DNA from 3 places in the Viridibacillus sp. NPDC093762 genome. Region 1 is predicted to be linked to each of the others. Evidence: predicted binding sites of a transcription regulator. Region 1 holds the regulator's gene; each other region holds the start of a gene.
The links. The regulator LexA, encoded in region 1, represses DNA repair genes until DNA is damaged. The targets are predictions, from matches to a motif close to CGAACATATGTTCG.
Positions count from the first base shown of each region.

Region 2: ACQKM9_RS04550 (rRNA methyltransferase) is a predicted target of LexA. The motif match lies at 2,244-2,257, and genes of this name have one in related genera.
Region 3: uvrB (excinuclease ABC subunit UvrB) is a predicted target of LexA. The motif match lies at 2,347-2,360, and genes of this name have one in related genera.

Region 1 covers NZ_JBNNUK010000001.1:690,643-694,937, reverse strand. The annotation lists gene tkt (transketolase) at 1-122, opposite strand, end outside; gene ACQKM9_RS03385 (DUF896 domain-containing protein) at 216-452, opposite strand; gene ACQKM9_RS03380 (YneB family resolvase-like protein) at 519-1,175, opposite strand; gene yneA (cell division suppressor protein YneA) at 1,172-1,486, opposite strand; gene lexA (transcriptional repressor LexA) at 1,654-2,274, shown strand; gene ACQKM9_RS03365 (hypothetical protein) at 2,775-2,936, shown strand; gene ACQKM9_RS03360 (hydrolase) at 3,370-3,660, shown strand; gene ACQKM9_RS03355 (DUF6011 domain-containing protein) at 3,913-4,050, opposite strand; gene ACQKM9_RS03350 (ATP-binding cassette domain-containing protein) at 4,127-4,285, opposite strand.
Region 2 covers NZ_JBNNUK010000002.1:147,466-151,760, reverse strand. The annotation lists gene ACQKM9_RS04560 (LCP family protein) at 1-423, shown strand, start outside; gene ACQKM9_RS04555 (hypothetical protein) at 624-1,154, shown strand; gene ACQKM9_RS04550 (rRNA methyltransferase) at 1,817-2,188, opposite strand; gene ACQKM9_RS04545 (class I SAM-dependent methyltransferase) at 2,566-3,309, opposite strand; gene ACQKM9_RS04540 (NUDIX hydrolase) at 3,743-4,165, shown strand.
Region 3 covers NZ_JBNNUK010000001.1:231,424-235,718, forward strand. The annotation lists one part of gene prfB (peptide chain release factor 2) at 1-655, shown strand, start outside; gene ACQKM9_RS01045 (hypothetical protein) at 800-1,177, shown strand; gene ACQKM9_RS01050 (competence protein ComK) at 1,155-1,646, opposite strand; gene ACQKM9_RS01055 (IDEAL domain-containing protein) at 1,832-2,080, shown strand; gene uvrB (excinuclease ABC subunit UvrB) at 2,429-4,295, shown strand, end outside.

The DNA of each region.
Region 1 (4,295 bases):
GTATAAGCCATTGGAGCAGCCCCCATTGGTAATCCTGGGTGACCTGAATTAGCTTTTTCAATAGCATCAATTGACAAAGTTCGAATAGTGTTAATTGCAAGCTGATCTGCTTGTTGAGTCATTTTAATAGACATCCTTTCTTAAGCTAAATAGTGTACTATTATATTTTAGTCAACATTCTTATATAAAACAATGTTTTCTCTATAAATATGTGTTTAATTTAATCGATTATTCTTATTTTGTTTTTGACGTAACTTCTCAGGAGTTACTTCATTTCCCTCTGGATCGAAAACGCGGACATTTTCAATCGTCTCACGCATCGAAGATCGGAATGTGTCTAAATACTCTTTACGAAGTGTTGTTTGTTCTTTTGCTTCCTCAACAGTTAATCCTTGTGACTTTGATTTTTTCGAAAGTTCACTTATACGTTGTAATTTTTCTTTTGATAACATTTATTTCTCACCTTTCATACAGACCTTAATACAAAGGTATGCAAAAAAGACTGCAAGCGCAAGCTTTTAGTCTTTTTTTTTCTCCTTTAATTCCATAAATCTTCGATGAATTGTCGCTTTACTTACTTGGAAGCCCAATCCTCTCAATGTATCTGTAATTTCTTCAAAAGTCATACCCTTTTGTCTAAGTTGAATAATTTGTTCAATCGGAACATCTATGCGATCTCGTCCCTCAGGATTTCCCCGATCTTTTAAATTCTTTTCTGGCCTGTATCCATTCTGTACTGCTCGTCTCATCCCTCTACGGATTTTCGCATTATGTAATTTACGTTGATACTCTTCTACTATCGCTAGAATTTCTAGCAACATAGCGTCCATCTCATTTAGCCGGACGTGACCTGCGTCACTTAATGTAAAAATATCTGTATTCGTTTTTTGCAGTAAATGAAGTACCGCCATTCGGCCATTTCCACGTCCTAAGCGCGTCTCATCTTGAACAAATAGTGTTGGTTGTTCATATTCCTTCACACACTCAAGTAGATCAAGTAAACCTTCTCGATCAATATCATATCCACTATGTCGATCTGTAAAGACATGTACAACTTCATATCCTTTACTCGTTGCAAATTCCCTTAACTCAATCTCTTGCCTTTCAAGCGAAGTATCTTGTGTATCTTTTTCAGTACTTACACGGCAATAGAGTATTGCTATTTTTTGTTTCATTTCTTATCACTCGCCACTTCTACTCCGATTTTTGGAACTTTAAAATTATCATGTTCCGGAACTATTAGAGTATGACCCGCATAAATAGTATCGTCAATTAAATTATTCTCATTTTTCACCTTTGCTATCCACTCGTGGTCAGCCATTTCACCTCTATATCTATCTGCAAGAGAAATTAAAGTATCCCCATCATGAACTCTAATTTCTTTATATGATGTATTCCCATTATTTGCAACCACAGAAACTATTGTAAATATTACGCAAAACCCAAAAAGCAATGTAATATATTGATTTTTTTTGAACCAACTCACACTTATTCTCCCCTTTTTTCGAATACCTGTTCGGAATGTATGTTCTTAATATAAACCGAACACTTGTTTTTGTCAACGATTTTCTCGAACTTATGTTTGCATTGTTTGTTCGCTAATGCTATACTATTAATAACTTTTACATAGTATGAGATAAAGAGGTGATTGGATTGAAAAAAGTATCGAAAAGACAAGAAGATATATTGTCTTTCATCAAAGAGGAAGTTCGCACCAAAGGATACCCACCTTCCGTCCGTGAAATTGGTGAAGCAGTTGGTCTTGCATCAAGTTCTACAGTCCACGGACATCTTGCTAGACTTGAGAGCAAAGGACTGATTCGACGAGATCCAACGAAACCTCGTGCAATCGAAATCTTAGATCAGCAAGATTCTACAATCGCAAAACAAGGTGTTGTACATGTACCCCTAGTTGGTAAAGTTACTGCAGGTCTTCCTATTACTGCAATTGAGAATATTGAAGAATACTTCCCTATCCCAGATTCATATGGAACAACTGAAGATCAAATTTTCATGCTTGAAATTATGGGCGAATCTATGATCGAAGCTGGTATATTAGATGGGGACTATGTAATCGTGAAACAACAAGCAACCGCGAGTAATGGTGAAATTGTTGTAGCGATGACAGAGGACAATGAAGCAACTGTAAAACGATTTTTTAAAGAGGAATCTTATTTCCGCTTACAGCCAGAAAACTCTTCTATGGAGCCAATTATTGTAGATCAAGTTTCCATTTTAGGAAAAGTAGTTGGTTTGTATCGTAACGTATTATAAGGAACATTCATATCGGATTGTAAGAATCAATGAAATTTTTGATTCTTGCAATCTTTTTTATATACATAACTAAAATATATTATTCGTATAATCACACATTCTATCTAACGCAGGCCCCATATATCTTTATCATAATTTATTTTCTATTTTTGTAACTTTCCGTATTATTCGGTTACACAAAAAGAAAGTCAAAAAACAAGTAAAAAATATCAACAAAATAACAGATAGAAAAAATTCCGTGGGTAAATTGTGGACAGTTAAATAATTAATGCCCACACAGAGAGCTTAAATAGGTAAATAAAAACCCGTTGAAGCTTAGAGCCTCAACGGGTTTAACTATTAATACATTTTCAAGTATTGGTCACGTTCCCATTGGTGAACTTGTGTGCGGAACAAGTGCTATAAACTAAAGCTTTATTAATACCCAAAGAAACACTGATATGGGTGATTTTGGACATGAACGAATATTCTTAGCCAAAGGTGATGCTAGATTTTAAGTCATGGTTAAACAAGAAGGTATTCACGCAGGGCAAAAAGCACATACATATCGGAAAATTTACCACCAAAATACAGGTAAGACAGAATATCAAAGAGATTTGAATGGAGATTTCTTTAAAAAACAGGTGGGGAATATGACATCAGTGTCTTGGGAAATGCATTAGCATTTCTAAGTCAAATTTTCATGTATGACGTTTTTCGATTTTGCGGTTTCTCTTATAACAACCCTAAATAACATTAATTAACACTGACCTCCGATACTTATTTTTAGCAAACTATTATTCCAGTTAGTGTATTGCATTAGGGTTAATCATTGTTACTTGTTGGATTATAGAAATAGCTTGGTCTAAAGGTATCCGACGTATGTAACATTGATAAACAAATGTCTTCAATAAATAAAATTCAAATTTTCACCAGCGACACTGTTTGGTTATATCCCTCTACTGAACGCACATCACAAAGGTTTTCGTAAATACCACTAGGATACTTTCTAAAAACATCTATTTTTTTATTACTGGACAAATTGCACAACCTCTTTTCATTTTAATCCATATGTTATTAATGAAAGTCATTCGAATCGGAAAGGAGGTCTTGAAAATGAGTATTCAAAGAGATGGTTGTAGGTGTGATAGGTGTGATAAGCAACATCACCATGAAAAAGAAAAACATCGTTGTAATGGTTGCGCATGTGATCAGTTAAGACGATTGCAAACGCAGACTGAAGTCGATGTTTTTTTAAGAGGTGGTTGTGTGTTAGAAGATGTCGTTTTTATTACCTTAGACCAGAAAAATTGTTGTGCATTCTTTAATGATCCAACAACTGAACCTGGTTCAACAATTATCGTAGATTGCGAAGAAATTCAAGCTATTCGTATTGAAGCAGATTAATAAGTAATAATAGGTCTCTTTCTTACTGGAAGAGGCCTTTCTAACCAGCAAGAGAATCATCTGAATTTAAGCGTAGGCTATAACCGTACATAAAAAGTATTTGCCATTCGTGCATGCTATCACTTCATTTCACAGAAAGGATGGATCACGTACGCTTTCACTTTTGCCGAAGCAAGAAAACTTTGGTCTTTGTTGTGCTTGAACATCTCCGCCAATTTCAAATGTAAGGTTCATACTGAGCCCCTTCTAAAATCATTTCATCCATACTGATTGAATTTTCTCTAACTCAGCATCTGCAATTCCTTTCTTTCGCTTACAAACAGGTCCGATGCCGTTCTCTATGGATTTCTTTGACTTCAAAGGTCTTTTGCATCTTGTGCATAGTTCCATGTCATCTCACCGCTGTAACCGTTTTGTTCTCTAAAGTGGTCCGATTTTCATGACTATTTGGATAAGAAGGGAAATATCAAAAATCTAATGATGTCCTAATAGAACCATCATATTCTAAATGATTTAGAAGAATCTTAAAAAAAGTTGTCTTTCCCCAGCCATTCCTGCCCACAAGCCCTAATTTCCAATTTTCGTTGATATTTAAATTTACATTTTTAAAAACCTGATGGAGCATCGACGTATAT
Region 2 (4,295 bases), on a different contig from region 1:
GTAAATGATATGGATTTAACATACAAAAACTATCACTTCCCGAAAGGCGAGATAGAGTTGAATGGTAAAGAAGCGCTAATATTCTCTCGTATTCGTTATGAAGATCCTCGAGGAGACTTTGGTCGTCAAATTAGACAAAAGCAACTTATTGAAGCCGTTTTAGATAAAGGAACAAATCTATCGTCGTTACTAAAATTAGACAATATCCTTGGTAATTTAGGAGATAATATTAAAACGAATTTCACATTGAATGAAATGTTAAATATTCAGAAACAATATAAATCATTGAATAAAAATATAGAGCAAATTCAATTTGAAAAAGGCAATGGAGGAAAAGAAGCAGGGGTATGGTACTATTACCCTGATGCAAATGAGCTAAGTGAAATTAAACAAACGTTAAACACTCATCTTTCATTAAAATAGAACCTAAATACAAAAACCCCGTATCCTTTGTGGAATACGGGGTTTTTGTATTTTATTTAATAACGAATATATTCTATTAAGACATAAGTACCTCTAGAAAAAGGTCATATCACCATAAAAAAAATTGTATAAATTAATGAGCACATTTTTCTTAAAGACATCGAAGATTCTCAAATCGTAAAAAAAGAGGGGGAAATCAGATGGATTTTGTTAGAGACTACGCAATGTACATGGCGATTTTCGGTGTGTTTGGATCGAGCTGGTTTGGATGGGCACAGGAAAAACCGAGAGAAAGCTGGCGAAAATATCTTGGTATTGCATCGGTATTCTCGCTTTTATTAGGCTTAATTGGCATTTATTTAAGCGTGACTAATTGGCATGAACCAAGCGCATTGTCGGAAGCGGGTGCATTCAAGAGTTACTTAATCTACCTGTTTGCCGAATTCATCGTAGCAGGGATCGGCTCTTTCTTATTGATTAAAAATAAAAGAAAAGACTACGTGGCTTCTTGGGTAGCCTTTATCGTCGGCATACATTTTATCGGGTTAAAAAGCATCTTCCAAGATTCCACTTTATATCTCTTAGCAACTTTACTCATAGTAATCTCAATCATTTCAGTATTTCTCTCTAAAAAGCTTAAAGTAGCCAATAGCGCTATAACCGGCATCGGAGCGGGTATAATACTGTTTTGCTTTGCGATATTAGGATTAATACGGTTTATAATGGCTTAATTAAAAAAGTATAAGATGAATTTCTAAAATATTGAGAACAAGAAATATACCTGTCCATTTCTTGTGGCAATAGCTGCAGGAATTTTAGACAATTAATCAACATAAAAACAAAGCAAAAAATACTGCGTTATCTATCTGTTATTAAAAGTTATTTTTGAGCCTTTCTGAAGGGTTTTAGCTAAGAGGGTAGGGAAGTGTTGTATTTATCGTATATTACGCTTCACGATTCTTTAAGAGGCCTTTATAACGATAGTAAGGTTACCTGAAGTTATCTAGTCACATTATTAATGAGAAAATCAAATTATAATGTGACTAGATATTTATTCAAATTGATTTAAATCGTTATGTTCCTGTAAAATTCTGAAAATACATTTGATGTAGTCCATTTTTTACGTTGTATTAAAAGAAGGATGTGAAAAGGAGCATATTGGTAAAACAAATTTTCAGGATATTATTGCTGACTGAACTGAAGTGAACGAAATAGTTTCAGTAGGTTAAATGAGTTCTTGAATGAGTTAAATGACTTTCAACTAACCACCATTTCACTTTAAATTTCAAAAATATCTCACTGTTTCAAGTATACTTATTGAATGAAACATAACTTCCTATAATGTATATTATGTTCGGGGCGTTTTGTAATTTAGAGTAAAAGTGAAATTCCATCACTCTACTCTATGTTTGTAACTCGCATTTTTCACATCTTCTAGATCTATGTATTGTACGCTGTATTCAATGACATCGTTTATGTATACTTGCTGCTGTTTCGCAAAATCCTTCATAGCTTTTAAAAGATCTGCATCGTATGTTGTCTTATACTGCACTCGATCAGTTGGTCGAGTGGCTTTATCATATACGATTGTATTTTGATTTAATACTGCTTGTACACCTGATTCCAACAAATAATTGACATGGGTATCATAATCATCAGCCATTACTTTTAGTTTTTCCAAAACCGCAGCACTGATATTCGTGCGAAATTTAACTCTGGCTATATCTGTTGCTTGAATCAATTTCCCATTTGATAATTTCCACATAAAAAACACCATCTCCTAGCTTATTTTTAATAAAAAGTGCCCTTTCCCTAGTATACAAACGAATGTTCTTATGTGCAATATGCATGTTCTTAGTACTTTACACCGTTTTATTCAAAAAAATGGATAAACACCTAATTAAATGGTGTATTTTTACACAAAATGCATTATAATTACATCTGTTTTATACGAAAAATGCCCTTTTTACATACGAAGAACATTTGTTCTGTATGCAGAAAAAGGGCATAATCAGAATAAAATATTTGTTGAAAGATAAATTTACTTCAAAAACACCATATAGAGATCATATATTACCAAGTGTGTTCCTGCCCTAAATATATCAAAACAGTAGCTTTTTGATTGCATAAAAGTTGCCATGATTAGAGAGTCACTTTTCTTGCCTTTATGATTAGAAAAGATGGTCGACGAAGTTCTTTTTGCAAGCTTGGCAATTGGTTTATTGCTTCCTGAGTAGGTATCGGCTCAATTATCTTTTCTATTTGTAATTGCTTTGAGATAAGTGTATTAATGATGGTTGCAAATGTTCGATGATATTTGATAACACTGTCAATATACCAATGTTGGTTTCTTTGCCCTTCTTCCTGGTAATTGTCTATTGCATAATGTAGAAGTCGTCTTTCATCAATACTAATCCAGTTATCCATCTCTTTTCTTGAAGTAACAATTGGATGTTCCATTGAAAAAATAAAAAAACCGTTTTCACATAACGCATTTGAAATTTTTGATGTTATCGCTTCGAAGTCCTCCATATAATGAACTGCAAGTGAACTATTTACGATATCAAAACTTGAAGGTGCAAAGTTGATATCCTCTATCGCTTCATTTATATATTGAATAGATTTATGTGAATTATTTTTACGTGCCATTGAAATCATATTTGAAGAGATATCGATTCCTGTTACATGTTTTGATCCTAGTTCTATGCAATAGCTAGCGAATTCCCCCATTCCACACCCGATATCAAGAATTTTTGTGTCCTTAAGTTCCGGTAAAAGCGCCTTTATAGTAGGTTGTTCAAGTAAGTCATTGTAATTAATACTAGATTGTCTAAGCTCTTTATAGCCATTAAAAAAGTCAGGGTGATCATAGATATTTTGTTTCATTACATACCTCCAAATTTTGAGGCATAACGTTATGCTATTTGTGCGCACCTTTATTTTCACATAGAAAACAAAAAAGAAATAGACTTATATTTAATGTTTTGGTAATATGTAGATAGAGGCATACTTAAAATATGAAGTTGTTATATACATACAAAACTGTCTAATTTAACTTTACACATACAGAAACCATCTAATCGACCAAAAAGATTAGATGGTTTCTTTTTATCTATAAATTATGGGTATTTATTCGTTACCTCTGTTTTCTAACACTTATGACGAAGTTACATATATGGGGAGCGAAAAAGTATTTATTATGAGTTAACCGCTAGATTCATAGAGTAACGAGTGTTTAACATATGTATTCATACACTTTAAAGGAAAAGCTTCTAGTTAGATAGAATATTAATATAACGCTTAATTTGGAGGGAAGTTTATGTTTATCGTAAATGTTGAAGGTGCAATTTACAAAAATGATAAATGGCTTTTAATTAGACGCAGTGAAAAGGAAGAACATGCTGGGGGCTCACTTTCTCTAGTGGGTGGTAAAGTTGAAGTAGATGGGACATCAACTGATGTATTAGAAAAAACATTAAAAAGAGAAATCTTTGAAGAAGTTGGAATTGAAGTTTCAAATCTTAGATATGTGAATAGTTCTTTTTTTGTTACGGAATCAGGATTAAACGTAATAGACGTTGTTTTTCAATGTAATCACGATTCTGGAGAAGCATATACTAAGTGTTTAGATGAGGTAGGCGAAGTTTGTTGGATGTCGACTGAGGAGATTTTACAAAACTCAGAAATACCAATTTATCTAAAGGAAAACATAAAGTTAGCTGAAAAGTTAATAGCTGTTTAAGTGACTTTATTGGTGAATAACATCTAGACAAAGACATAAATGGACGTAAAAGATAAAAAGTCGCTTTCACCTTGTTACGGTGAAAGCGACTTTGATTTATATAGACGCCCATAGAACGTTAAATTCGTAT
Region 3 (4,295 bases), 460 kb from region 1:
ACGTATGTATACACGTTGGGCTGAAAAACGTGGCTTTAAAGTTGAAACAATGGATTATTTACCCGGCGATGAGGCCGGCATTAAGTCGGTTACATTGGCTATCAAAGGGCATAATGCATATGGCTATTTAAAAGCTGAGAAAGGTGTTCACCGTCTTGTACGTATTTCGCCTTTCGATTCATCAGGTCGCCGTCATACTTCATTCGTATCATGTGATGTGATGCCAGAATTCAATGATGAAATTGAAATTGATATTCGCACAGAAGACTTGAAAGTTGACACGTATCGTGCAACTGGTGCTGGTGGTCAGCATATTAACACGACTGACTCCGCTGTTCGTATCACACATACACCAACAGGTACGGTTGTTCAATGTCAGGCTGAACGTTCACAGATTAAAAACCGTGAAAAAGCAATGGGTATGTTAAAAGCGAAGTTGTATCAATTGAAAATTGATGAACAACAAGCACAATTGGACGAAATTCGTGGAGAACAAAAAGAAATTGGCTGGGGTAGTCAAATTCGTTCATATGTATTCCACCCATATTCAATGGTAAAAGACCACCGCACAAGTGCTGAAACAGGAAATGTGCAAAATGTTATGGATGGTGACATTGATCAATTTATCAATGCTTACTTACGATCTAAACTTTAATTTAACTATGAAAAGCCATTCGACGGAGTAATTCGTTGAATGGCTTTTTTGCATGTAAAAAGGGTATGCTTCCTACTTGCAATTTCTTGTAAACGTAGTAAAATACAAAGTAAGAACAAATGTTCCTATTTTGGAGGTGGAAGCATGTCGCGTATCCCAAATGAAGCTCTTGTAGTGCTTGAAACAGTTATTTACTTACCAATGGTACTATCCATTTTTGAAAGAGACTGTAAAGCATTTGAACAAGGAACATTCAAATTGAAGCGGCCATATATCGATTTAGTGCATGAAGCGATGAAACAGGTGCAAAGTGAATTACATGCAGCTCATCAAAATTTGCAAAAAAACCGACTTAAAATTATGCGAGGAAATCGTGATGAGTTATTTTCTGAATATATCTTCATTTACAATAATAATGAAGAACATCGTCGGTATTCTAATATTCGATTACGTAACCGAGTAGAAGAATTGTTATCAATGTATTTAACACGAGTTCAATTTAAAAAAGAGAAGGACGTTTAATCTCAAAACGTTGTTGTAAAAAGTATGCCATTGCTAGTTGAGTTCTCATTGTGATGACTGATACGTCTACTTCAACATCTTGTCCGTTTTTAAAAGACACAAGACTTTTTGATGGACCAGCATCTTCAAAAAACTCAATTGCATGCATAGCAAACCAAACATTATAATGCGAACTAGGTGATAAAGTGGGCATGAAAATACAAGGTGTACCATAATCATATGCAACAACAATCGGTAGTTTATGGCGTGCGCCAAGATATTCTTTTGACTTGTTAGTAGCAAGCTTAAAAGAAGTACCATAGTCAGAGCAAGATTTATGTATTACTCGAGATGGCCTTGCATCTACAAGAAATTCCCTCTCCTTTTCAATTACTCTTGTGTAAATGTGATTACCCTCAAAAACTGGCATAAGGGCAAATGTACTAAAAGACAATGTAAAATTCGATAATTTTGTCAGTTTTTCACCCAATACTTGTTCCTCCCTTCAGAAATAATTAAAATTAGTATAATTTAACTATTATTTTAACTATAATTGGTATAAAGTGCAACTGTAAAATGGAATATATAATTATAATATCCTATATATTTCCTTCGGTATAAATTAAGATTGATTATTTTTCTGAAATTTCTTATAATAGAAAAAAGGCATTCGAGGTGAGATCGTTGGATAAATATTATTCCTATACCGATTTTCTAAAAGTTTTTGGACGAACTGACAACACGAATAATGCTGAAAAATTATTAGATACGATCTATTTAGATTTATTTTTAAACCATGTGCATCGTGCACAAACGGAAGAGTATCTATTAGCTTGCATTGACTCAGCCCTAGATGAAAGAAATGAAGTCGCCTTTTATAAATACGCAAAAGAATTAGAGAAATTGCAGACGACCGCCGGATAAGTATTATTAGACAATTAATGATAATAGAAATACTCGTATAAGTTTCGAACTTATACATAGAGAATTTTTCAGCAAAAAAAAATCGTTCCAATATTGGAACGGTTTTTTTATTGATTAAATCATTGGGTAAAAAAAGTGTAACAGCATAGTGCAAAGATATAATCTCGTTTTTAAATTGAAATTAACGATAGTAAAAGAAGTGATAAAATCCTAAAAACAAATGCCTGGGGAGTACAATAATTGGCAAAACAACGAAACTAGTTTGAAAAACATATGTTCGCTTATTGCTCGATATTTCCAATTTGCTATGGTAAAATATATGTAATTAGTAACAAGGAGGACGTGGCTATGGTTCAGGCATTTGATTTACATTCACCATACAAGCCAAATGGCGATCAGCCAGCAGCAATAGCAGAGCTTGTCGAAGGTGTTCGTCAAGGTAAACAACATCAAACCTTACTAGGTGCAACTGGTACAGGTAAAACATTTACAATTTCCAATGTTATAAAAGAAGTAAAAAAGCCGACCCTAGTAATTGCGCATAATAAGACACTTGCGGGTCAATTATATAGTGAATTTAAAGAATTCTTTCCAAATAATGCAGTAGAATATTTCGTCAGCTACTATGACTACTATCAGCCAGAAGCTTATGTACCACAAACCGATACATATATCGAGAAGGACTCTAGTATTAATGATGAAATTGATAAGTTGCGACATTCAGCAACATCTTCATTATTTGAAAGAGAAGATGTCATCGTCATCGCATCTGTTTCTTGTATTTATGGTCTCGGTTCACCGGAAGAATACCGAGAAATGGTGTTATCCATCCGAACAGAGATGGAAATCGAAAGGAATCAATTGTTACGTAAACTTGTAGATATTCAGTATGAACGTAATGATATTAATTTTACCCGCGGAACATTTCGAGTACGCGGTGATGTTGTCGAGATTTTCCCAGTATCTCGGGATGAGAGATGCTTACGTGTAGAATTTTTCGGTGATGAAGTAGAGCGTATTCGTGAAGTGGATGCGTTAACAGGAGAAATTCTCGGCGAACGAGAGCATGTCGCTATCTTCCCAGCATCCCACTTCGTTACACGAGAAGAAAAAATGGTCAAAGCCATTGAGAATATTAAAGATGAATTGAAGGAACAACTTGAGAAACTTCGTGAGGAAGATAAATTACTAGAGGCACAACGCTTAGAACAAAGAACAAATTATGATTTAGAAATGATGAGCGAAGTGGGCTTCTGTTCAGGCGTAGAAAACTATTCTCGCCATTTAACTCTTAGACCAGCAGGTGCAACACCTTACACATTATTAGATTACTTCCCAGAGGATTTTTTGCTAGTGGTAGATGAAAGCCATGTTACATTACCGCAGATCCGGGGAATGTATAACGGTGACCAAGCGCGCAAAGGTGTTTTAGTTGATCATGGATTCCGCTTACCATCAGCACTTGATAATAGACCGTTAAAATTTGAAGAATTTGAGAAACATGTTCATAACGCGATTTTTGTTTCTGCTACGCCAGGACCTTATGAATTAGAACATACACCTGACATGGTAGAGCAAATTATTCGTCCAACTGGTCTACTTGATCCTGAGATTGAAGTACGACCAATTGAAGGTCAGATCGATGATTTAATCCATGAAATTAATTTACGGACGGAAAAAAATGAGCGTGTATTAATTACAACATTAACGAAAAAAATGTCAGAAGATTTAACGGATTATTTAAAAGAAATTGGGATAAAAGTACAGTACTTACATTCAGAAGTTAAAACGTTAGAGCGAATCGAAATTATTCGTGAATTACGTATGGGCGTTTACGACGTATTAATCGGTATTAACTTACTACGTGAAGGTATCGATATTCCAGAAGTATCTTTAGTTGCCATATTGGATGCAGATAAGGAAGGCTTCCTACGTTCAGAGCGTTCGCTCATCCAAACAATTGGACGTGCAGCACGTAATTCGAACGGACACGTTATTATGTATGCAGATCGTATGACGGATTCGATGACAAAAGCAATCGACGAAACAAATCGCCGTCGTACAATTCAAGGTGCTTACAATGAGGAGCATGGGATTACGCCAAGAACCATTCAGAAGGAAATTCGCGATGTAATTCGGGCAACACAGGCAGCCGAAGAACAAGAAACATATGTAACGAAAGTATTGAAGGGTAAAAAGCTAACAAAGCAAGAAA